Regions from separate parts of the Pseudoflavonifractor sp. HCP28S3_F10 genome, predicted to be linked through region 1. Evidence: predicted binding sites of a transcription regulator. Region 1 holds the regulator's gene; the other holds the start of a gene.

Region 1 (10,758 bases):
GCGGTCTGCGCGGACGGAGAGGAGACGGAGGGAGCGGAGGAGGTCCGCCCGCTGTCCCCCGCCCCCATGACCCGGCGGGAGCAGATGGGCCTGGTGATGGATCTGCTCTCCTCTGCCGCCGTGGCCTGCTGCGCGGTGGGCGTGCTGCTGGCCTTTTTATAAAGTCCACCGTTCTGCCCGTTTATGTGGAAAACGTGCCGCCGGTCTCCGGCGGCACGTTTCTTTATCCCTGAAGATGGCGGTACTTGTTGCGGGTGGCGATGCCGCCCCGGATATGCCGTTCGGCCTTGTTCTCATCCAGCACGGACTTTACCTGTTGGTAGAGCGGCGGATTGAAGCCGGGAAGCCGTTCGCTCAGGTCCTTGTGGACGGTGGACTTGGAGATGCCGAACTTCTGGGCAGCGCTCCGGACGGTGGCCTTATTCTCTATGATGTAAAGCGCCAGCTGGCAGGCGCGCTCCTCGATGTTCCCTTTCACACATGCACCACTCCCATGCATTCTTACTGCATGAAAAGATATATGCGGTAAAAAAGGGAATTATGCTCCGCCTGCCCGGTCGCCGGGGCTCAGGGCAGGATAGTGCCCTGAGTGGAGATGGTCACCACCTGCCAGGGGATGCATTTGCCGCTGGCCTGGAGGGCATTGCGGACAGCGGCTTCGATCCCGCCGCAGCAGGGCACCTCCATCCGCACCACGGTGACGCTTTTGATATCGTTTTGCGCGATGATCTCCGTGAGCTTTTCACTGTAATCCACGCTGTCCAGCTTGGGACAGCCCACCAGAGTGATGTGGCCCCGGATAAAATCCTGGTGGAAGCGGGCGTAGGCGTAGGCGGTGCAGTCGGCGGCCACCAGCAGCCTGGCGCCGTCAAAATAGGGGGCCCGGACAGGAACCAGCTTGATCTGCACCGGCCACTGCATCAGCTCGCTCTCCTGGGGGGCGGTGGGGGCCGCTGCCGGCTTGACCTCCCGCCGGAGGGCTCTGGCCTGGGAGCCGGGACAGCCGCAGGGCAGGGTGCCGTGGCGCTCGTGAGCCTTTCCGGCCTTGGCAGCCAGCACGGCGGCCTCGTCATAGGGCGCGGCCTCCCGCTCCACAAAGGTGATGGCCCCGGTGGGACAGGCGGGCAGGCAGTCTTCCAGCCCGTCGCAGTAGTCGTCCCGCAGCAGGCGGGCCTTGCCGTCCACCATGCCGATGGCCCCCTCGTGGCAGGCCGCGGCACAGGCGCCGCAGCCATTGCATTTTTCCTGGTCAATGTGGATAATTTTACGGATCATAGTCATATTCCTCCCTGTATGATACCGGACTCGCCCGGTTTTGCTTGACTTTACAAGGGGATTATACTATGTTGAGTGAGACAAATCGGTTGGAAAAACAACGGAGGGCGCATGAAACAAATGGATCTGACCGGGTGTCCCCTGTTTCAGGGGATCACCGCTGAAGAGCTGGAGCAGATGTGGGAGTGTCTTGGACCGGTGGAGGCCTTCTACCCAAAGGGCGCCTTCCTCTGGCGGGAGGGCGAAAAGACCAAACGGATGGGGGTGGTCCTGTCCGGTGGAGTGCACATCCTGCGGGAGGATTTCTGGGGAAACAGGAGCATCCAGGGCCGGGCGGGCCCGGGGGAGCTGTTTGGGGAGGCCTACGCCTGCGGGGACGAGCCCCTGGGGGTCAGCGTCCAGGCGGCGGAGGACAGCCGGGTGCTCTTTCTGGAGGCGGAGCGGCTGCTCACCGCCTGTCCGTCGGCCTGCCCCTTCCACGCCCGGGCGGCAGCCAACCTGCTGCGGGTGCTGGCCGGGAAAAACCGGATGCTCAGCCGGAAGATCGAGCACATCTCCCAGCGGACCACCCGGGCCAAGGTGCTCTCCTACCTGTCCTGGCAGGCCCGGCGGCAGGGCTCTGCCTGCTTTTCCATCCCCTTCGATCGGCAGGGACTGGCCGACTATCTGGCGGTGGACCGCAGCGCCCTGTCCCAGGAGCTGGGCAGAATGCGGCGGGAGGGGCTGCTGGACTTCCGCAAGAATCAGTTTGAGCTCAAGGGGACGGAACAGCCGGAGACAGAGTAAAAAACAGGCGGCACGCTCTGCGTGCCGCCTGTTTTTTCACAATTTAAACGTTGAAGCGGAAGAGCACAATATCTCCGTCGTTCATCACATACTCTTTGCCCTCGGACCGGACCAGGCCCTTCTCCCGGGCGGCGGCCATGGTGCCGTTGGCCTTCAGGTCCTCGAAGTTGACCACCTCGGCCCGGATAAAGCCCCGCTCAAAGTCGGTGTGAATCTTGCCGGCGGCCTGGGGGGCCTTGGTGCCCCGGGTGATGGTCCAGGCCCGGCACTCGTCCTCGCCGGCGGTGAGGAAGGAGATCAGGCCCAGCAGGGCGTAGCTGGCCTTGATAAGCCGGTCCAGGCCGGACTCGGCGATGCCCAGATCGTCCAGGAACATCTTCTTCTCCTCGCTCTCCAGCTCGGCAATCTCGGCCTCCAGCTTGGCGCATACGGGGATGACCTGGGCCCCCTCCTTGGCGGCAATCTCGGCCACCTGCTGGTAGTAGGGCACGTTCTGATAGTCGGCAAAGCCGTCCTCGTCCAGATTGGCGGCGTAGATGATGGGCTTGAGGGAGAGAAGCTCGCTGGTGGCGATGATGGCCCTGTCATCCTCGTCGCACTCAAAGGAGCGGGCGGAGTTGCCGTCGTTCATCCAGTCCCGCAGGGCGGTGAAGAGCTCGGCCTCGTGGAGGAACTTCTTGTCCGCCTTGGCGGCCTTGGTGGCCTTGTCGATGCGGCGCTCCACCATCTCCACATCGGCCATGATGAGCTCGATGTCAATGATGCCGATGTCCCGCACCGGGTCGGTGGAGCCCTCCACATGGATCACGTTCTCGTCGTCAAAGCAGCGCACCACGTGGACGATGGCATTGGTCTCCCGGATGTTGGCCAGGAACTTGTTGCCCAGACCCTCTCCCCGGCTGGCGCCCTTCACCAGACCGGCGATGTCCACGAACTCGATGACCGCCGGGGTGGTCTTTTTGGGCTTGTAGAAATCGGACAGCCAGTCCAGACGGTAATCGGGCACAGCCACCACGCCCACGTTGGGATCGATGGTACAGAAGGGGTAGTTGGCGCTCTCGGCGCCGGCGTTGGTGATGGCGTTGAACAGGGTCGACTTGCCCACGTTGGGAAGGCCCACAATGCCGAGCTTCATATCAAAGACGTCCTTTCGGTGTGAAAATACAAAATGAGCCTAACTATTATACCGGATTTTCAAGGCAAAGACAAGAAGAGCGGGAGCAAAATGTCTCACTTCCTTTCTCCGGCGGGTAAAAAAACCGGCGGCGGATCATCTGATCCGCCGCCGGTCTTGATACAGCGATAAGGGAAACGGGGAACGATCAGGGACGCAGGCCCATACCGCCCTCCAGGGTAAGGGTCTCGCCGGTGAGATACTTGAAATCAGGAGTGGAAAGCTGGACGCATACCCGGCCGATCTCGGTCTCGGGGTCGCCGTAGTGGCCCATGGGGGGCATCTTCACGTTAGCCTTGAAGGCGTCAGGATAGGTATTCCGGAAGTTCTCCAGCTGGGCAGTCCAGGCAATGGGACAGATCACATTGACATTGATGCCGTCGGGACCCCACTCCGTGGCGGCCACCCGGCTCAGGCCCCGGATGCCTTCCTTGGCGGCGGCATAGGCGCACTGGCCGTAATTGCCGAAGAGGCCGGCGCCGGAGGCAAAGTTGATGACGCTGCCGTGGGTTTCCTTCAGGTGGGGATAGCAGGCCTGCATATAGTAGAAAGCGGCGTAAAGGCCCGAATAGAGGGCCAGGTCAAACTGCTCGGTCGTGTGGTCAGCCAGAGTGACGCCGGAAGCCGAGGCCTGGGCATTGTTGATAAGCGTGTCAATGCGGCCGAAGGCTTTGATCGTCTCGTCCACCACGTGCTGGACAGTGGCCTTATTATCGCTGCCGGAGGCCACGTCGGCCTGAATGGTGAGGACTCTGATGCCGTAAAGCCGCTCCAGCTCTTCCTTGGCGGCCTCCAGCTTCTTTACGTTGCGGCCGGTGATGACAATGCTGGCACCCTCTTTGGCAAATGCGGTGGCAATGCCGTAACCAATGGAGCCGCAGCTCTTGCCGTCGCTGAGGACCGCCCGGCCGGCACCGGTGATGAGAACTACCTTACCATCAAATTTTCCCATAGGGATCACCTCCAAAATTGTATGACAGAATGGATAGGGACAAAATCATATGACTTCCAGGAGGGATTGGACACAGATTTGAAATGCAGATTTGCTTTTTGTACGCACAGTATAACACACAGGGGACGCAGGCTGCAAAACATATTCTTACCTGAAGTTAAAAAATTAAACTGAAATTTTGAAAATCGTAAACGGAAGTAAAAAGGATCCCCGCCGCACGGGATCCATGCGGCGGGGAAAAAGTATGATTCCGCAGAGGCTCACGAGAGCTGGAACTGGCCGGTGTAGAGCTGGTAGTAGCGTCCCTTCTCCTCCAGCAGCTCCTGGTGGGAGCCCTTTTCCTCGATCTGGCCGTGCTCGATGACCACGATGCAGTCGGAATTGCGGACGGTGGACAGGCGGTGGGCGATGACGAAGACGGTGCGGCCCTCCATCAGGGCGTCCATGCCCTTCTGGATCAGGGCCTCGGTGCGGGTGTCGATGGAGGAGGTGGCCTCGTCCAGGATCATCACCGGGGGGTCGGCCACGGCGGCCCGGGCGATGGCCAGCAGCTGCCGCTGGCCCTGGGACAGGTTGGCGCCGTCGCCGGTGACCATGGTGTTGTACCCGTCTGGCAGGCGGCGGATGAAAGAGTGGGCATTTGCGGTCCTGGCGGCGGCCACACACTCCTCATCGGTGGCGGAGAGCCGGCCATAGCGGATGTTGTCCATGATGGTGCCGGTAAAGAGGTGGGTGTCCTGGAGCACCGCGCCCAGGGCCGAGCGGAGGTCGTCCTTGCGGATGGAGCGGACGTTGATGCCGTCAAAGGTGATCATGCCGCCCTCGATCTCGTAAAAGCGGTTGATGAGGTTGGTAATGGTGGTCTTGCCCGCGCCGGTGGAGCCCACGAAGGCGATCTTCTGGCCCGGATTGGCGTAGACGCTCACGTCCTTCAGGATGCGCTTGCCCGGCACATAGGAGAAGTCCACGTGGTTGAAGCGGACGGCGCCCCTGAGCTCGGTGAGGCAATAATCCTCCCCCGGCACATTGCGCACCGAGCCCCGGATCAGGTGGAGGGTGGCGCGGCCGCTGCCGTCGGGGTATTTCCAGGCCCAGCCGTGACCGGCCAGCTGGGACAGGTCGGTCACCCGGGTAAGAGAGCCGTCCTCCTCCAGCCGGACCCACACGCTGTTGCCGCTTTCTGTATGAGGAGGCAGCAGGCGGAGGGAACCGTCCTCCTCTTCGGCCAGACCCAGCTCAGTGAGCCGGTCCTTCTCCCCGATGAGAACGGGGACCAGCGCCATGGCAGTGGTACGGGGGACCTTCCAGGCCCAGGTGCGGGGGCGGCCCTGGCCGGTGTGGACCGACAGGCTGCCGTTGGCGTCCTTCTCCGCCGGGACCAGGGTGACTGTGCCCTCGTCCGGCTCGCAGGGCTCATCCATGATCTCGAAGATCCGCTCGGCGCCCGCCATGGCGGAGAGCACGGTGGTGAGCTGCTGGGAGATCTGGTTGAGGGGCTGGCCCACCTGGCGGCAGAACTGGAGGAATAGGGTGAAGGAGCCCAGTTTGAAGCCGGCCAGGATGGAGAGCACCCCGCCGAAGGCGGCGGTGAGGGCGTAGCCCACGTTCATGATGTTCATGGCGATGGGCATGACGGCGGTGGAGTAGAAGCCGGCGCTGGTGGCGGCCTGGCGGTACTCCTCGTTGAGCCCGGCAAAGAGCTCCTTGGCCTGCTCCTCATGGGTGAAGGCTTTGACCACCTTCAGGCCCTCGATGGTCTCCTGAATATTGCCGTTGACGGCGCCCAGGGCGGCCTGCTGCTTCTGATAATATTTGCGGCTGCGGCCGCCGAACACCTTGAACACCGCGAAGGTGGAGCCCAGGGTCACCACGCTGACCAGGAAGAGCAGCGGATTGACGGCCAGCATCACCACCACGATGCCCACGAACATAAGAAGGCTGGAGAAAAGGGAAACCACGCTCTGCTCCAGGGCCATCTGCACGTTGTCCGCGTCGTTGGTGAAGCGGCTCATCAGCTCGCCGTGGGTGTGCTTGTCAAAATAGCTCAGGGGCAGGGACTGGAGATGGTCAAAGAGGTCCCGGCGCAGCCGGTTCACCCCCCGCTGGGCCACCTGGACCATGATGGCGGACTGGGCATAGGTGGCCACCCAGCCTACGGCATAGATACAAAGCAGCTTGACGATGTCCAGCGCCAGGTCCCCGGGTCCGGCATATCCGCCGTAGGTGATGGAATTGATAATGACCTGGTTGACAAAGACCGAGCCGGCCAGGTTGGTGCCCACTGACAGCAGCAGAGCGATGCCCACCAGAACCAGGGGCCATTTCTTCCGGCCAATGTAGCTGAGAAGGCGGCCCAGCGTCTTTTTCAGGTCCTTGGGCTTTTGAAAGCCGCCCCGCCGGCCGTGGCCGGGGCCGTGACCGGGCCCCTGAGGGGCCGTTTTTTGAGAGACTGCCATTACTGACCCACTCCTTCCTGCTGAGACTGATAGATCTCCTGGTAGATGGTGCTGCGGGCCATCAGCTCCTCATGGGTACCGGCGTCGGCCACCCGGCCGTCGTCCAGGACCAGGATGCGGTCGGCGTACTGCACGGAGCTGATGCGCTGCGCAATGATGATGACGGTGGTGCCCGCCAGGTTCTCCTTGAAGGACTGCCGGATGGCGGCCTCGGTGGCGCTGTCCACGGCGGAGGTGGAGTCGTCCAGGATGAGGATGGCGGGATGGCGGAGCATGGCCCGGGCGATGCACAGCCGCTGCTTCTGTCCGCCCGAGACGTTGACGCCGCCCTGGTCCATCCGGGTGTCGAATCCGTCGGGCAGACCCATGATAAAGTCGTAGGCCTGGGCGTTTTTGGCGGCCTGGATCATCTCCTCCTCAGTGGCGTCCGGCCGGCCCCAGAGCAGGTTCTCCCGGATGGTGCCCGAGAAGAGCACGTTGTTCTGCAGCACCATGCCGATGCGGCGGCGCAGCTCGTCCAGGGGGTAATCCCGCACGTCCACACCGTCCACCCGGACCGCGCCGCCGGTCACGTCGTAGAACCGGGGGATCAGGTTCACCAGGCTGGATTTGCCCGTGCCGGTGCCGCCCACGATGGCCAGAAACTCGCCGGGCCGGGCGGTAAAGGTGATGTCGGAGAGCACATCGTCCCCGGAGCCGGAGGTCTGGTATTTGAAGTGGACGTGGTCGAACTCCACCTTGCCCGCGGGGACGGGGAGCTCCGCGGCGGTGAGGCTGCCGTCCCCGATCTCAGGTTTGGTCTCCAGCACCTCGTCGATGCGCCGGGCGCAGGCGATGGCCCGGGAGAGCTGCAGCAGGCTCATGGCCACCATCATCACGCTCATCAGGATCTGGAAGATGTAGGTAATAAAGGAGGACAGATCGCCGATGAGCATCTCACCGCTCAGGACCTTGCTGCCGCCCAGGTAGAGCACGGCGGCGGTGGCGCTGTTCATGGCGATGCTCATGACAGGCATCATCAGGATGATGCGCATGTCGGCCCGCAGGGTGGCGGCGGTGAGCTCGTCGTTGGAGCGCTTGAACTTGGTCTTCTCATAGCCCTCCCGGACAAAGGCCTTTACCACCCGGATGGCCACCAGATTTTCCTGAATGGTGCCGTTGAGGGCGTCGATCCTGGTCTGCATGACCTGGAACAGATGGTTGCAGGCCTTCATCAAAAGCCCGATGGCCAGGGCCATCAGAGGGATGACCACCAGCATCACCATGGCAAGCTCCGCGTTGATGCTGACCGCCACGAAAAGGGCGGCGATGAGCATCACCGGGGCCCGGGTGAGCAGGCGCATGCCCATGGTCACCATCATCTGGATGGCGTTGACGTCATTGGTGATGCGGGTGATGAGGGAGGCGGAGGAAAAGCGGTCGATGTCCGAAAAGGAAAACTCCTGCACCTTGTTGTAGATGCCCCGGCGCAGGTTGGCGCCGAAGCCCTGGCCGCCAATGGCGGCAAATTTGGCGGCGAACATGCCGCACAGCATGCTGCACAGGGCCAGCACCAGCATGGCGCCGCCCATTTTCAAAATGTAGGGCAGGTCGCCGGAGGCGATGCCCACATCCACGATGGCCGCCATGAAGCGGGGCAGCGCCAGCTCGCAGGCCACCTCAAGAATGACCAGCAAAGGCGCCAGAATGGCGTACTTCCTGTATTCCCCAAGATAGGACGCTAGTTTTTTGAGCATGGGTCTTGTTCCATCCTTTCATCGAAAAGGTCGTCGGGCAGGCCGTGGCCGGGCCCCCACAGGTTGCGGAGCATCCGCTGGTGGTACTGGTTGAGCTGCCGGTACTCCTCTCTGGAGAAACCGGCGAACATCAGCTCGTCCACCTGATTGAAGATGGTGAAGCACTGCTCCACGGCGCGGATGCCCTTGGGCGTGATGGTCACCCGCTTGCAGCGCTGGTCCTCCGGATCCGGGTGCTTTTCCACGTAGCCGCCCCGCTCCAGGGACTTGAGGGAGACTGCCGCCGTGGCCGGCGAGATGTGCAGGTCGTCGGCCAGCTCCCGCTGGGAGACGGCGCGGCCCTCCTCGCTCCTGCGGCGGAGAAGGAAAAGCAGGGGCGGCGCGCCCAGATCGTCCAGCCCCACGGCGCTCATCCGGGCCTGCACCTCCTTGTGGTGGGCCCGGTGCAGGGCATGGAACAGCATGCCGGGAAGGGGTCTGCCTGATTTCAAACGGATCCACCTCTTTCTGAAGCAGAGAAAATAATTAGCCCGCTGATAATTAGGGGGCTTATCTATAGTACGTGGATATAAAACGAAAGTCAACTGAAAATTTGTAAATAAATTGTAACCAATACAACGTACGTTCCTTAGAACGGACGTTTGCTTTTTTGTTCTCTCTATGATAATATAAAGTATACATAACCGAAGGAGGGAGCCGCCATGAAGGCCATTTCCCCCAAGCAGCAGCAGATCTATGATTTTATCATTTCATTCCAGGCGGACCACGGCTATCCCCCCTCCGTGCGGGAGATCGGGGAGCATGTGGGCCTCAAGTCCCCGTCCACCGTCCATTTCCACCTGAAGGGGCTGGAGTCGGCCGGGTATATCGCCAAGGCCGAGGGCAAGACCCGGGCCATCACCGTAGTGGGGGGCCCGGAGGCGGGCGGCCCCGTGATGGAGGAGCTGGACGCCCGGCCCGACCGCATCCCCATCGTGGGCAATGTGGCTGCCGGTTCTCCCATCCTGGCGCAGGAGTGCATCGAGGACTATCTGGTATTTGAGACCAACGGCAGGACCGGGGAGTATTTCGCGCTGAAGGTCCGGGGAGAATCCATGCTGGGGGCCGGCATCCTGCCCGGGGACCTGGTGGTGGTCCACCGGCAGCAGGAGTGCCATAACGGCGAGATCGTGGTGGCCCTCTTTGAGGACGAGGCCACGGTCAAGACCCTCCGCCGGAAGGACGGCAGGGTCTGGCTCATGCCCGAGAACCCGGATTACGAGCCCATTGACGGCACCTTTGCCCAGATCATCGGCAAGGTGGTGGCTGTCATGCGGAGATACTGATATGGATCTGATCCTTTTTGACTCCCCGCTGGGCTGGATGGGAGCCAGCGCCGGCGAGAGCGGCGCGATAGAGCGGGTCTACCTCCCCGGCGCCCCCGTGCCCCGCATCATGTGCCGCGAGACCCCCCTGCTGGCCGAGGCCCGGCGGCAGCTGCTGGCCTATCTGGCCGGGGAGCTGCGGGAATTCAACCTGCCCCTCTCCCCCGCCGGAACTCAGTTCCAGCGCCAGGTGTGGGAGGAGCTGCGGAAGGTCCCCTACGGCGGGACCGTCTCCTACGGGGAGCTGGCCCGGCGGGTGGGACGGCCCAAAGCCGCCCGGGCCGTGGGCCAGGCCAACCACAACAACCCCATTCCCATCATCGTCCCCTGCCACCGGGTGGTGGGCAGCGGCGGCGCCCTCACCGGCTACGCCGGGGGGCTGGAGATCAAGGAAAAACTGCTGAGACTGGAGGGAGCCAGATGAAAAAGCTGTTTGCCATCGCGGATTCCTACGTTCAACGCATGACCTGGAAGGATGTGTCCCTGGTAAAGGTCTGCCTGTGCGCCATCGGCGTGCTGCTGGGCCTGTGCGTCCCCCGCAGGCGCCGGAAGTGGGCTGCCCTGGGGGCGGGCGCGGCCTTTATCGCCACCTATATCCCCCTGATGGCGGGCTTTGTGCCCCATCTGGTCCGGGAGCTGAGAGAGGACGGGGACGCGGATTGAAGCTGATCTCCTGGAATGTGAACGGCCTGCGGGCCTGCGTGGGCAAGGGCTTCCTGGACTTTTTCCGGGAGGCGGACGCCGACGTGGTCTGCCTGCAGGAGACCAAGCTCCAGCCCCACCAGATCGAGCTGGACCTGCCCGGCTACCGGCAGTACTGGAACTCCGCCGAGAAGAAGGGCTATTCCGGCACCGCCCTCTTCACCCGGCGGGAGCCGCTGCAGGTCACCTTCGGCATCGGCATGGCGGAGCACGATACCGAGGGACGGGTCATTACCGCCGAGTATGAGGACTTTTTCCTGGTCTGCTGCTACACCCCCAACGCCCAGCGGGGCCTGACCCGCCTGGGCTACCG
Region 2 (10,758 bases), on a different contig from region 1:
GATCATCACGTCGTAGCCGTTGGCGTAGGAGCCGGGCATGTTGGAGATGGGCACGGCGCCATTGGAGTCGTCCATCTGGGTCCAGTTATAGGGGGCGTAGGCGCACTCCATACCGACAGTGAACACGCCGTCCTCCACGCCGGTGTAGCTGTCTCCGGCGGGGGCGGCGCTCTGAGCAGGGGCGGAGGGCTGGGCGGCGGTACCGCCGCCGCAGGCGGTCAGGGACAGGCCCATGGTCAGGGCCAGGGCGAGGGCAAGGATGTTCTTCTTCATTGTTGTTTCCTCCAGTTTCAGTTCTGTGATGTCAGCTTTTCTGTGAGCAACAAAAAAGCCACGAACCTCCCTGGTGGAAGCGTTCATGGCGACAACTGCATCTTCTAACCGGTGTCGGATGCCCTTGTGGTCAATGATAGCGCTCCACACAGATCATGTGGCAGTCCGTGAGATCTTCTCCCAACGGCCCAGGCAACCGCCCCCCAGGCAGGGGTACGGCCCTTCGGCGGAAGGCCCTTTCTCCGGCGGGTGCGCTGCCCGAGCTGCCGGATACTGATGCAATTCCGCGCCTCTATCATTGCAGCGGGGACCGTCCCCCGCGACAATGGGTTCTTGGGCGTATTCTAACACGCAAACACAGGGCTGTCAAGCCTGTTTGTCCGCGTCCGGTGTTCGATTCCGTCTTTTGGGCATTTTGATCGGCACTTTTTTCTGTCATTTGTTTTGAATTTCCCGGCGTTATGGATTAAATGCCCGGATTTGCCCCTGTACGCTTTGGCGGATTCCGACAAAAAGCTCCGGTGTCCATCCAAAACGGACACCGGAGCTTTTCGTCATTTTTTCATCTGCCCGGGCGCAAAGGGCGAGAGCTCAAAGCGGATAAAATAGCCCTGGGGATGTCTGCACACGGGGCACATGGCCGGGGCCACCGAGCTCTCCACGATATGGCCGCATTTGAGGCACATCCATTTGATCTCCACGTCGGAGACAAAAAGACGCTCGCTCTCCAGCAATCCTGCAAATTCCCCGAAGCGGTCGCCGTGGATCTTCTCGATGCGGGCGATCTCGGAGAAAATGTGGGACGCCTGGGGAAAGCCCTCCTCCTTGGCCACCTTGGCAAAACCGGTGTAGTCGTGTTCCCACTCCTGATACTCGTTGTGCTGGGCGGCCTTCAGATGCTCCAGCACCGTGGGGTAGAGGTCCACGGGATAGGCGCCGTCCACCTTCAGGTTCTGTCCGCTCAGCCCCTCCAGCTGGTCATAGAACACCTTGGCGTGGGCCTCCTCCTGCCCGGCGGTAAAGGCGAACACCCCCTCGATGACCTGCAGGCCCTGCCTCCGGGCCAGGCCGGCAGCAAAAGTATAGCGGTTGCGGGCCTGGCTCTCCCCGGCAAAGGCCCGCAGCAGGTTCAGCCGGGTCTCGCTCTGGTCAAAGGAAACTGGCATGTAAACTCCTCCCATTTCTTGGATGGCATGAGTATGCCCGCCGGGCGCTCTTTTTATACCCCCACTATCCGGATGCGGACGCCAGACGGCAGATCGCACATATATATTTCCGCATTCTTGTATGATATATCTAAAAAAGAAAGTTCAGTATAAGTTATATTGGTATGATATAGACAAGTCCCCAGAGGATTGGTATCATATAATATACAGACGCACAGCAATAGGATATTCGCCGCCGTGCCGGAAAGGAGAAGGCCATGTTTGATATGAAATACTCGCGCCCCGGCGCCCTCCACGACCTGGCAGAGAAGGAGGCCGGGACCATTATGGGCCGGGATGAGCGCAAGGCCCTGAAACGGGCCGAGGAGGCTGAGCGGGCCTTCCGCCGGTCCAAGGGCTACGAGCCGGACACCTGGTGGGCCCGGCTCTGGCAACGGTTCAAAAAAGAGAAATGAGCGCATACGCTTATGGCAGGAGGCCGCCCGTTGACCGGGCGGCCTCCTTTTATTCCGGTTGACATGTCCCGCCGCGGGTGGTACTATTATAGTACATTTGTTCTATTCTGTTGGGAGGGACCGCCATGGAGCTGATGGACAAGCTGAATATCCTGGCCGACGCCGCCAAGTACGACGCGGCCTGCACCTCCAGCGGGCTCAGCCGGAGCAGCCGCCCCGGCGGTCTGGGCAGCACCATAGCCGCCGGTTGCTGCCATACCTTTTCGGCCGACGGCCGCTGCGTCACGCTGCTCAAGGTCCTGATGACCAACTACTGCGTCTACGACTGCCAGTACTGTGTCAACCGCCGCTCCCACGACACGCCCCGGGCCGCCTTCACCCCACGGGAGCTGTGCGAGCTGACCATCGGGTTCTACCGGCGCAACTATATCGAGGGTCTGTTTCTCTCCTCCGCCGTGATCCGGGACCCGGACTACACCACAGAGCGCATGATCGAGACCCTCTCCCTGCTGCGGCGGGAGTACAATTTCTGGGGCTACATCCACGCCAAGGCCATCCCGGGGGCAGATCCACTGCTCACCCGGCAGCTGGGTCTGCTGGCCGACCGGCTCAGCGTCAACATCGAGCTGCCGTCGGAGCGCAGCCTCTCCCTGCTGGCCCCGGACAAGAAAAAGGGGGCCATCCTCACCCCCATGGCCCAGATCCGGGACGGCATCGCCGCCTCTGCCCACGAGCTCTCCCGGTATAAGCACGCCCCCCGTTTTGCCCCCGCCGGGCAGTCCACCCAGATGATCATCGGCGCCACGCCGGAGAGCGACCGGCACATCCTCACCCTGACTCAGAGCCTCTATGACAAATACCGGCTCAAGCGGGTGTTCTTCTCGGCCTACATGCCGGTGTCGGACAGCAAACTGCTGCCCGCGCCACAGGGCTTTCAGCCCCCGCTGCTGCGGGAGCACCGGCTCTATCAGGCCGACTGGCTGCTGCGGTTCTACCACTTCCGGGCGGCGGAGCTGCTGGACGAGGGGCAGCCCGACTTCGACCTGCGGGTGGACCCCAAGTGCTCTTGGGCCCTGCGGCATATGGAGTTCTTCCCGGTGGAGGTGAACACCGCCGACTACGAGGCCCTGCTCCGGGTGCCCGGCGTGGGAGTGGTCAGCGCCCGGCGCATTCTGGCGGCCCGGAGGAACGGCGCACTCACCTTCGAGGGACTGAAAAAGCTGGGGGTGGTCCTCAAGCGGGCCCAGTACTTTATCACCTGCCGGGGAAAGCCCATGGAGGGCCTGCATGTGAGCCCGGAGGGGGTGCTCCGCCACCTGACCGCCCTGGAGCGGCCCCGGCCGGCCCAGGACGAACCCCGGCAGCTCTCCCTCTTTGAGAGCGCCGGGTAGGCAAAAAGGGAGCCCCGCCCACATGGGCAGAGCTCCCGCTGCGCTCTATTTTTCCGGTTTTCCCTCTCTTCTCTGGAGGGCCAGGTTCCGCCGCAGCACCGCCGGGCCCCGCCAGGCAAAGGCCCGGTCCCCGAACCGCTCCCTGAACTGCCGGTTGGTCAGGCCTTCCACCATATCCGCCGTCAGGGTATGGATCAGGTCCTGCCGGAACTCGGGCAGTGCGGTCTCCATGGCCCCGGCGTTATGGGGGCACACGCTCTGGCACAGGTCGCAGCCCCACGCATAGGGGTGGGAAGCCACCAGGGCAATCTGCTCCTGCGTCAGCTCCCCCTTCTTCTGGGTCAGGTGGGAGAGGCATTTCTCCGCTTCGAAGGTCCCGCCCCTCAGCGCCCCGCCGGGACAGGCCGCCGCGCACCTGCCGCAGTCCATACAGCCGGGACTGGGCCGGGACTGGGGCAGGTCCAGGGGCAGGTCGGTGAGGATGGTGCCCAGAAAGAGCCAGGAGCCGTAGGGGGGCAGGATGACCAGCCCGTTCCGGCCTATCATCCCCAGCCCGGAGAGCCGGGCGGCCTCCCGCTCGGGCAGGGGGGAGCTGTCGGTCCCCGGCACGAACCGGTACTCCGGGTGTTTTTCCCGCAGCGTATCACACACCGTATTCAGCCGCCGGGTCAAAACCAGATGGTAGTCCCGCCCCCGGGCGTAGAGGGAGAGGTTGCCGGGCATCTGCCCCGCGTAGTAGGAGAAGGCCGCCGTCAGTACGCTCCTGGCGCCGGGGCACAGCTCCTCGGCCCGCTGCCGGGCGCTGCCGTCCATGCCGGCGGCCAGGGTCTCATAGGGCACGCAGCCCCACCCCGCCGCCCCGGCGGCGGCGAAGAGGCCGCCCAGCTCAGCGGCCGTCATAGCGCTCCAGGGCCCGCCGGGCCAGCAGCCCGTCAGGGACGCAGGGCTCCGGGCCGTTTTTCCGCTTCTGGGTCATATCGCATCCCTTGCCCGCCAGCACCACCACGCCGGGGACGGCGCTGTCCAGGATGGCCCGGAACACGGCCTCCTCCCGGTCGGGAATGATCTCCGCCTCCTTGCCCCAGGGGGCGATATGGCTTTGGATCTCGGCACAGATATCGGCCACCTCCTCGGGGCCGGGGTCGTCCTCGGTAAGGAGGATGCGGTCGGCCAGGGCGCCGGCCGCCCGGCCCATGCCCGCGCGGCGGTCAATGGCCTTGCCGCCGGTGCAGCCGAAGAGGACGGTGAGGGTCCGGCCGGGGTACTCCGCCCGGGCCGAACGGAGCAGGGCCTCCAGGCTCATGCCGTTGTGGGCGTAGTCCACGATGACTGAGAGCTGCCCATCGGCAGAGGAATAGTGCTCCATCCGGCCGGGCACCGCCGCCCGGGCCAGCCCCGCCGCCACGGCGCCCTCCGGGACGCCGTACACCTCGGCCACGGCGGCGGCGGCCAGGGCGTTCTCCACGTTGAAAAGCCCCGGCATGCCCAGCACCATGTCCCGCTCATAGCGGGGGGTGCGCAGACGGAAGCGGATGCCGTCCCCCTCCTTGCGGATGTCCGAGGCGTACACATCGGCCGCCGGGTCTGCCCGGGAGAAGGTGAGCACCCGGGGGCAGACCTCCGCCGAGCGCCGTATATCCTCCGCGTGGTCGCAGTCCAGATTGACGCAGGCCGTCTCCGCCTGCCGGAAGATGAGCAGCTTGGAGGCAAAATAGTCCGCCCAGTCGGGGTGCTCGATGGGGGAGATGTGGTCCTCGCCGATGTTGAGGAACACGGCGCAGGAGAGGTCCACCCCGATGACCCGGCCGTACTTCAGGGCCTGGCTGGAAAACTCCATGGTCACATAGTCGGCTCCCGCCGTCACCGCGTTGAGCAGATGCCGCTGCAGGTCCAGGGGCTCCGGCGTGGTCAGCCTGGCGGGGCGGCGCTCCAGCCCGTCGTCGGTAATGATGGTGGAGAGGATGGCAGTCTCCCGCCAGCCCTCTTCCGCGCGCCAGGCGTCCAGGATGGACTTGATGTAGTAGGCCGCGGTGGTCTTGCCCTTGGTGCCGGTGATACCCGTGACCTTCAGCGCCCCGGAGGGATGGCCGTAGGCCAGGTCGGCCAGCAGGCCCATGGCCCGGCGGATATCGCTCACCCGGATGCAGGGGACCGCCCCCCCCTCCGCGTAGGGCCGCTCGCTCACATAGGCGAAGGCCCCGGAGCGGACGGCGTCCGCCAGGTACTGCCCCTTGAAGGCCGCACCCTTGCACAGAAAGAGGGTGCCGGGCACCACCCGCTTGGAGTCGCAGGATACCAGGGCCACCGGCGCCGTCAGGTCGGCGGACAGGGGCTTGTCCTCGGCCAGCAGGCCGTGGCGGAGCAGAAGCTGATAGTAGTCGCCCAGAGTCAGGACGGGTCGTTCCATATCGGTCACCACCAGAAAAAGTTCGATCCGGGCGGGGAGGTTCCCCGCCGCTGTAAGGTTATATTTTATCATATCCGGGCCGGAAAAGGAAGATACCCCGGCCCCCGCCGAAAGGAGAGTCCTTATGCCCTGGACCCAGGTCTCCTACTGTTATGACGGCAGCTTTGCCGGGTTCCTCACCTGCGTTTTTGAGAGCTATGTCCACCGGGAGGCTCCCGCCGCCTTCTCCACCCCCGCCGACCCCCGCCTTTCCCTCTGGCCCGAGCGAAACGTGGAGACCGACGAGGCCCACGCCAAACGGGTATACGCCTCCCTGGCCAACAAGATCTCCCCCGCCGCACGGCAGTTGGTGGTCCGGGGATTCCTCACCTGCCTGCCCGACCAGGAGTTCCACCTGTGGCGGTTCATTCAATACGGTTATGCGCGGGGGAGCGCCGTCACCGCCGACCTGACCGACAGCCGGGTCCTCACGCTGTACCGGGCGGTGCGGCACCTGGAGGGGGAGGCCCATCTGCTCAAGGGCTTTCTCCGCTTCTCGGAGCAGGAGGGGGTGCTCATCGGCGAGATCGAGCCCAAAAACCGGGTACTCCCCCTGCTGCGCCCTCATTTCTGCACCCGCTACGCCGGGGAGGCCTTTCTCATCTACGACCGCACCCACCGGGAGGCCCTGTTCCACCGGCCGGGGGACTGGGCCATCGTCCCGCTGGAGGACTTCCGCGCCGCGGCGCCGGGGGAGGAGGAGCGTGCCTACCGGGCCCTGTGGCGCCGCTTTTATGACACCATCGCCATCGAGGGGCGCTATAATCCCAAATGCCGCATGACCCATATGCCCAAGCGATACTGGGGGACCATGACCGAATTCCAGACCGATCCCCCGCCGGAGAGCGGCGCCCTGCCCCGCCCGGTCAGGAGGGATCCCCTGCATTAGTGCGCAAAAAGGGGGCGTACCGCTTTTACAGCGCGCCCCCTTTTATGGTATCCCCTCTTACACCGGGTGGGAAAAGAGCCGGTGATCCAGGAGCTTGATGAGCTCCAGCACGCTGACATACTCCTGCCTGGTGCCGTCCGGCCACTCCACAAAGCCCTGCCAGGTGGTGCTGCGGCGGGTAATGACGTAGAGCGAAAAGGTGGCCACCTCTCCCCGGCAGGCCTCCACCTCCTCCTTGGTCATGCCGCTGTCCAGATCGGCGGCCACAGGCAGGGGCGCATCCGGGTTTTTCACAAAGCTTCGGGTCCGCTCAAAGGCCTGGGGAAAGTTCTGCCGGTTGAGCACCTCCTCCACCTGGAGCAGCAGATCCCCCAGGTCGCCGAAGGTGATGGGAGCCGTCAGGCGGCGGCTCACCACCCGGCCCCGGATGCTTCCGGCCTCCAGGCTGTCCACACACACCCGCAGGGCAGCGTCATAGTGATTCATTTTTGCTGGCATAACTATCTCTCCTCATTCTCCGGCCGCGCTCAGCCGTCTGTGCAGCCAGTCGCTGTTCACGCTGTGCCGCAGGGCCTCCTCCCGGGAGATTCGCCCCTTCCGGACCAGGTCCAGCAGGCTCTGGTCCATGGTGCCCATCCCCTCGGCGGCCGACTGGGCGATCACATTGTCGATCTGGTGGGTCTTGGCCTCCCGGATCATATTGCGGACGGCGCTGTTGACCGACATCACTTCAAAAGCCGGGGTCAGCTCTCCCTCCACCGTGGTCACCAGCTGCTGGGACACCACACCCTCCAGCACCATGGAGAGCTGGACCCGGATCTGCCCCTGCTGCTCCGGGGGGAAGGAGTCCACGATGCGGTCGATGGTATTGGACGCGCCCACCGTGTGGAGGGTGGAGATCACCAGATGGCCCGTCTCGGCGGCGGTGACGGCGGCACGGATGGTGTCCGCGTCCCGCATCTCTCCCACCAGAATGATGTCGGGCGCCTCCCGCAGGGCGGCCCGGAGGGCGGCGTCGTAGGAGCAGGTGTCGGTGAACAGCTCCCGCTGGGTCACCACGCTCTTCTTGTGCTGGTGCAGGTACTCGATGGGGTCCTCGATGGTGATGATGTGCCGGTTGCGGCTGGAATTCACCGCGTCCACGATACAGGCCAGGGTGGTGGTCTTTCCGCTGCCCGCCGGGCCGGTGAAGAGTACCAGGCCCCGGCTGTACCCGGCGAAGGCCATCACCCGGTCGGGGATGCCCAACGCCCGGCGGTCGGGCAGCTCAAAGGACACCACCCGGATCACCAGCCCCAGGCTGCCCCGCTGCTTCAGGGCGTTGACCCGGAACCGGGACAGCCCCCGCACCGCGAAGGAGAAGTCGTCATCCCCCTGCTCCAGCAGGGCGGACATGCTCCGCTCCCCCGCCATATGGTAGAGTTCCTCCGCCAGAGCCTGGGTATCCGGCGGCAGCAGCCGCTCCCCCTCCCGGCGGATGAGCCCGTTGATTTTATAGGCTGCCGGCATACCGGCGATAATCAGGACGTCGGAGGCCGACCGGCGGACGGCCTCCTCCAGGATCTCCCGGATCGTCATGGCGTTCTTCCCTTCCTTGTCTATGGATGCTGCCGCTCTATCCGGGCCGTTCACCGTCCCACAGCTCCGGGCCCTGGGCCGGTTCGCTCTCCTCCGCCCGGGAGACCGTCTCCCAGGCCCGGATCTGGGGCCTGCCTCCGCTGTTTCGGGTCAGCCGGAGATGGAGCTCCTGGCGGTCCCCCACGGGGAAGTATTCCTCCAGCTCCGCCTGATCCCCGGCAGCAAAGGCGGCATAGCGCCGGGCGGCCGCCGCGTCGGCGGCGTAATAGGCCTTCACCGTCTCGGCGTTGATCCGGGAGAGGGCCAGATCGGCCCGGGCGGAGGAGAGCGTCAGCGCCGCGAAAATGGACAGGGTGAGCGCCAGCAGCACGGTAATAACAGTGATCACACCCACCCCCAGGGGGGAGGACGCCTGTTCGCTGCGTTTCATCATCCTGTCGCCTCCCCGGCCGGGGTGCAGGGCCACGCTGTCTCCAGCGTGTATACCGTCCGTCCCTGGCAAAGCACCCGGATCTCCATGGAGGTCACGCCGTCGGCCTCTTTCGTTTCATGACAGATCTCATAGCCCTCCGGCGGCTCCGGCAGGGCCGCGCCGGTCCGGGCCGCCTCGGCGGCAGACTGGGCCAGATAGACCGCCTGGGTCAGGCGGCCGCTCTCCCGGCTCAGGTCGTGGGCCCGCACCAGAAGTCCCACGCACACGGCGGCGCACAGGGCGAATACAAACAGATCCAGTACCAGCTCCAGCAAAAAGAGGTTGGCTCTGGGGGCGCCCCGGCTCATACCCTCACCTCCCCGGTCTTTTCCAGCCCGGTCCGCGGGGCGACGCAGACGGAATAGCGCTCCCCGCCGTACACCGCGGTAACGGTAAGCAATTCTCCCTCCGCCGTCAGCTCCAGACCGTCCAGCGGCAGAATGGGCACACCGTCCTCCGGTCCCAGACCGGTGCCGCGCTCGGCATAGAGCTCACAGAGCTGCCCGCCGAACACGTAGAGAACAGTATGGCAATCGCTCCCCGACTCGTCCAGGTCCAGGGCGGGCACGCCGCCGAAGGTCCCGGCCTTCACCCGCTGGGCCCGGCGGACCTGATTGATCACATAGGACAGGGCGGTCCGCTGGGTATCATGCGCCTCGGCTGCGGCCGCCACCCCCCGGTAGACTCCGCTGCCCATCAGGGTGATTCCCATGGCCAGCAGGAAAAAAAGGGAGCACAGGGCGGCTGTCAGCGCCGAGCGCAGGCTCCGGCCCGTACCGAATCGTTTCATAGCCGGTCCCTCTCCTCTCATCTTCCGTTCCCGTCCCGGAGCAGGACCGTGACGTCGGGCGCCAGGTTGGAGGCGATATACTGGTAGTCCACAAAAAAACGCTCCTCATCCACCGTCACGCCGTACCGCTCCTTCAGGTGCCCCAGCCCGGTGGGATAGGCCCCCTCCAGAGCGTAGCACTGCACCGCGGCCCGGCGGATGGACTGCCGGGTGAGCTCCAGGCTCTCCTGCCCGGCCCGCCGTTCCAGACTCCGGGCCGCCAGCAAAAGGACTGACAGCAAAAGGCACAGCCAGAGTGCCGGCAGGAGCCAGCGCCGCAGTGCCGGATATCCCCGTTGGAACAAGGAACCACACCTCCAGACAGGTCAGCCGCCGATGGCGGAGAGCGCCCCCATCAGCGGCAGCATCACCGACAGGAGCACCAGACCCACCGCGGCGCACAGGACGGCGATAAGCCCATACTCAAAGCGGCCCAGCAGCGCAGAGAGTGTCTCGTCCGCTTCTTCCTGGCAGCGGACGGCCAGCTCCTCCATAGCCCGCTCGGACACCCCCGTCCGGAAACCGGCGCTGAGGATGCCGGCCTGCAGTCCGGAAAAGATGCCGCACGCCTCCGCCGCGGCGGGGAAGGGAGTCCCCCGCTCCATCTCCTCCCGGCACCGTTCCAGCGCCGGAGAAAGACCGCCGGAGCGCAGCAGGGCGCAGCAGCGGTCCATGGCCTCGTCCAGCGGCAGTCCGCTGGAGAGCATCAGGGCCATGGCCGAGGCAAACCGGCCCCGGTCCACCGCCCGGGCCGGCGCGGTGCGGCCCAGGATCCGGACCAGAGCGGCCCGCCCACGGGCGGTACGGCAGAGCCACAGGGCGCAGGCCGCACAGAGCAGCAGCGCCGCCCCAAAGGCCCACGCCGCCCACCGTCCGGCACTGCCCAGGGCCAGCAGGCCCCGGGCAGCCGGGGAAAGGCTCATGCCCAGCTGGCCCAGCACCTGCCGGAACACAGGCAATACCCGGGATACCAGTACGAGAAAGACCGCCGCGATGAGGGCGGCCATCACCGCCGGGTAGGTAATGGCCCGGCGCAGGCTGCGTCGGGTGTCGGCCTCCCGCCGGTAGTAGTCGGACAGGGCGGAGAGCACCTGCTCCAGCCGGCCGGATACCTGGCCGATCTCCACCATGCGCAGCATATAACCGGGAAACACCCCCGCCCCCTCCAGCGCCCGGGAGAGGGACTCGCCCTCCGTCAGCGCCTGATGCACTCCGGTCAGCAGGTTTTTCTCCTCCGGCGTGCGGGCGTCGCCTGCCAG

What was found. The regulator LexA, encoded in region 1, represses DNA repair genes until DNA is damaged. The targets are predictions, from matches to a motif close to CNAACANNTGTTNG.
Region 2: the regulator LexA is predicted to act here: its motif matches at 1,985-1,998, upstream of ACTNBZ_RS03510 (putative DNA modification/repair radical SAM protein).

The regions. Positions count from the first base shown of each region.
Region 1 is NZ_JBQHUB010000028.1:2,240-12,997, reverse strand. It holds gene ACTNBZ_RS11115 (hypothetical protein) at 1-162, shown strand, start outside; gene spoIIID (sporulation transcriptional regulator SpoIIID) at 224-478, opposite strand; gene ACTNBZ_RS11105 (ATP-binding protein) at 568-1,275, opposite strand; gene ACTNBZ_RS11100 (Crp/Fnr family transcriptional regulator) at 1,387-2,061, shown strand; gene ychF (redox-regulated ATPase YchF) at 2,105-3,196, opposite strand; gene ACTNBZ_RS11090 (SDR family NAD(P)-dependent oxidoreductase) at 3,384-4,187, opposite strand; gene ACTNBZ_RS11085 (ABC transporter ATP-binding protein) at 4,448-6,643, opposite strand; gene ACTNBZ_RS11080 (ABC transporter ATP-binding protein) at 6,643-8,379, opposite strand; gene ACTNBZ_RS11075 (MarR family winged helix-turn-helix transcriptional regulator) at 8,364-8,870, opposite strand; gene lexA (transcriptional repressor LexA) at 9,081-9,704, shown strand; gene ACTNBZ_RS11065 (methylated-DNA--[protein]-cysteine S-methyltransferase) at 9,706-10,167, shown strand; gene ACTNBZ_RS11060 (permease of phosphate ABC transporter) at 10,164-10,406, shown strand; gene ACTNBZ_RS11055 (exodeoxyribonuclease III) at 10,403-10,758, shown strand, end outside.
Region 2 is NZ_JBQHUB010000004.1:107,257-118,014, reverse strand. It holds gene ACTNBZ_RS03525 (transporter substrate-binding domain-containing protein) at 1-273, opposite strand, end outside; lysine riboswitch at 403-576, opposite strand; gene rbr (rubrerythrin) at 828-1,439, opposite strand; gene ACTNBZ_RS03515 (hypothetical protein) at 1,697-1,894, shown strand; gene ACTNBZ_RS03510 (putative DNA modification/repair radical SAM protein) at 2,020-3,285, shown strand; gene ACTNBZ_RS03505 (epoxyqueuosine reductase) at 3,331-4,185, opposite strand; gene ACTNBZ_RS03500 (Mur ligase family protein) at 4,172-5,692, opposite strand; gene ACTNBZ_RS03495 (TIGR03915 family putative DNA repair protein) at 5,817-6,620, shown strand; gene ACTNBZ_RS03490 (hypothetical protein) at 6,678-7,118, opposite strand; gene ACTNBZ_RS03485 (type IV pilus twitching motility protein PilT) at 7,131-8,198, opposite strand; gene ACTNBZ_RS03480 (hypothetical protein) at 8,236-8,631, opposite strand; gene ACTNBZ_RS03475 (hypothetical protein) at 8,628-8,978, opposite strand; gene ACTNBZ_RS03470 (DUF4860 domain-containing protein) at 8,975-9,460, opposite strand; gene ACTNBZ_RS03465 (hypothetical protein) at 9,478-9,804, opposite strand; gene ACTNBZ_RS03460 (type II secretion system F family protein) at 9,826-10,758, opposite strand, start outside.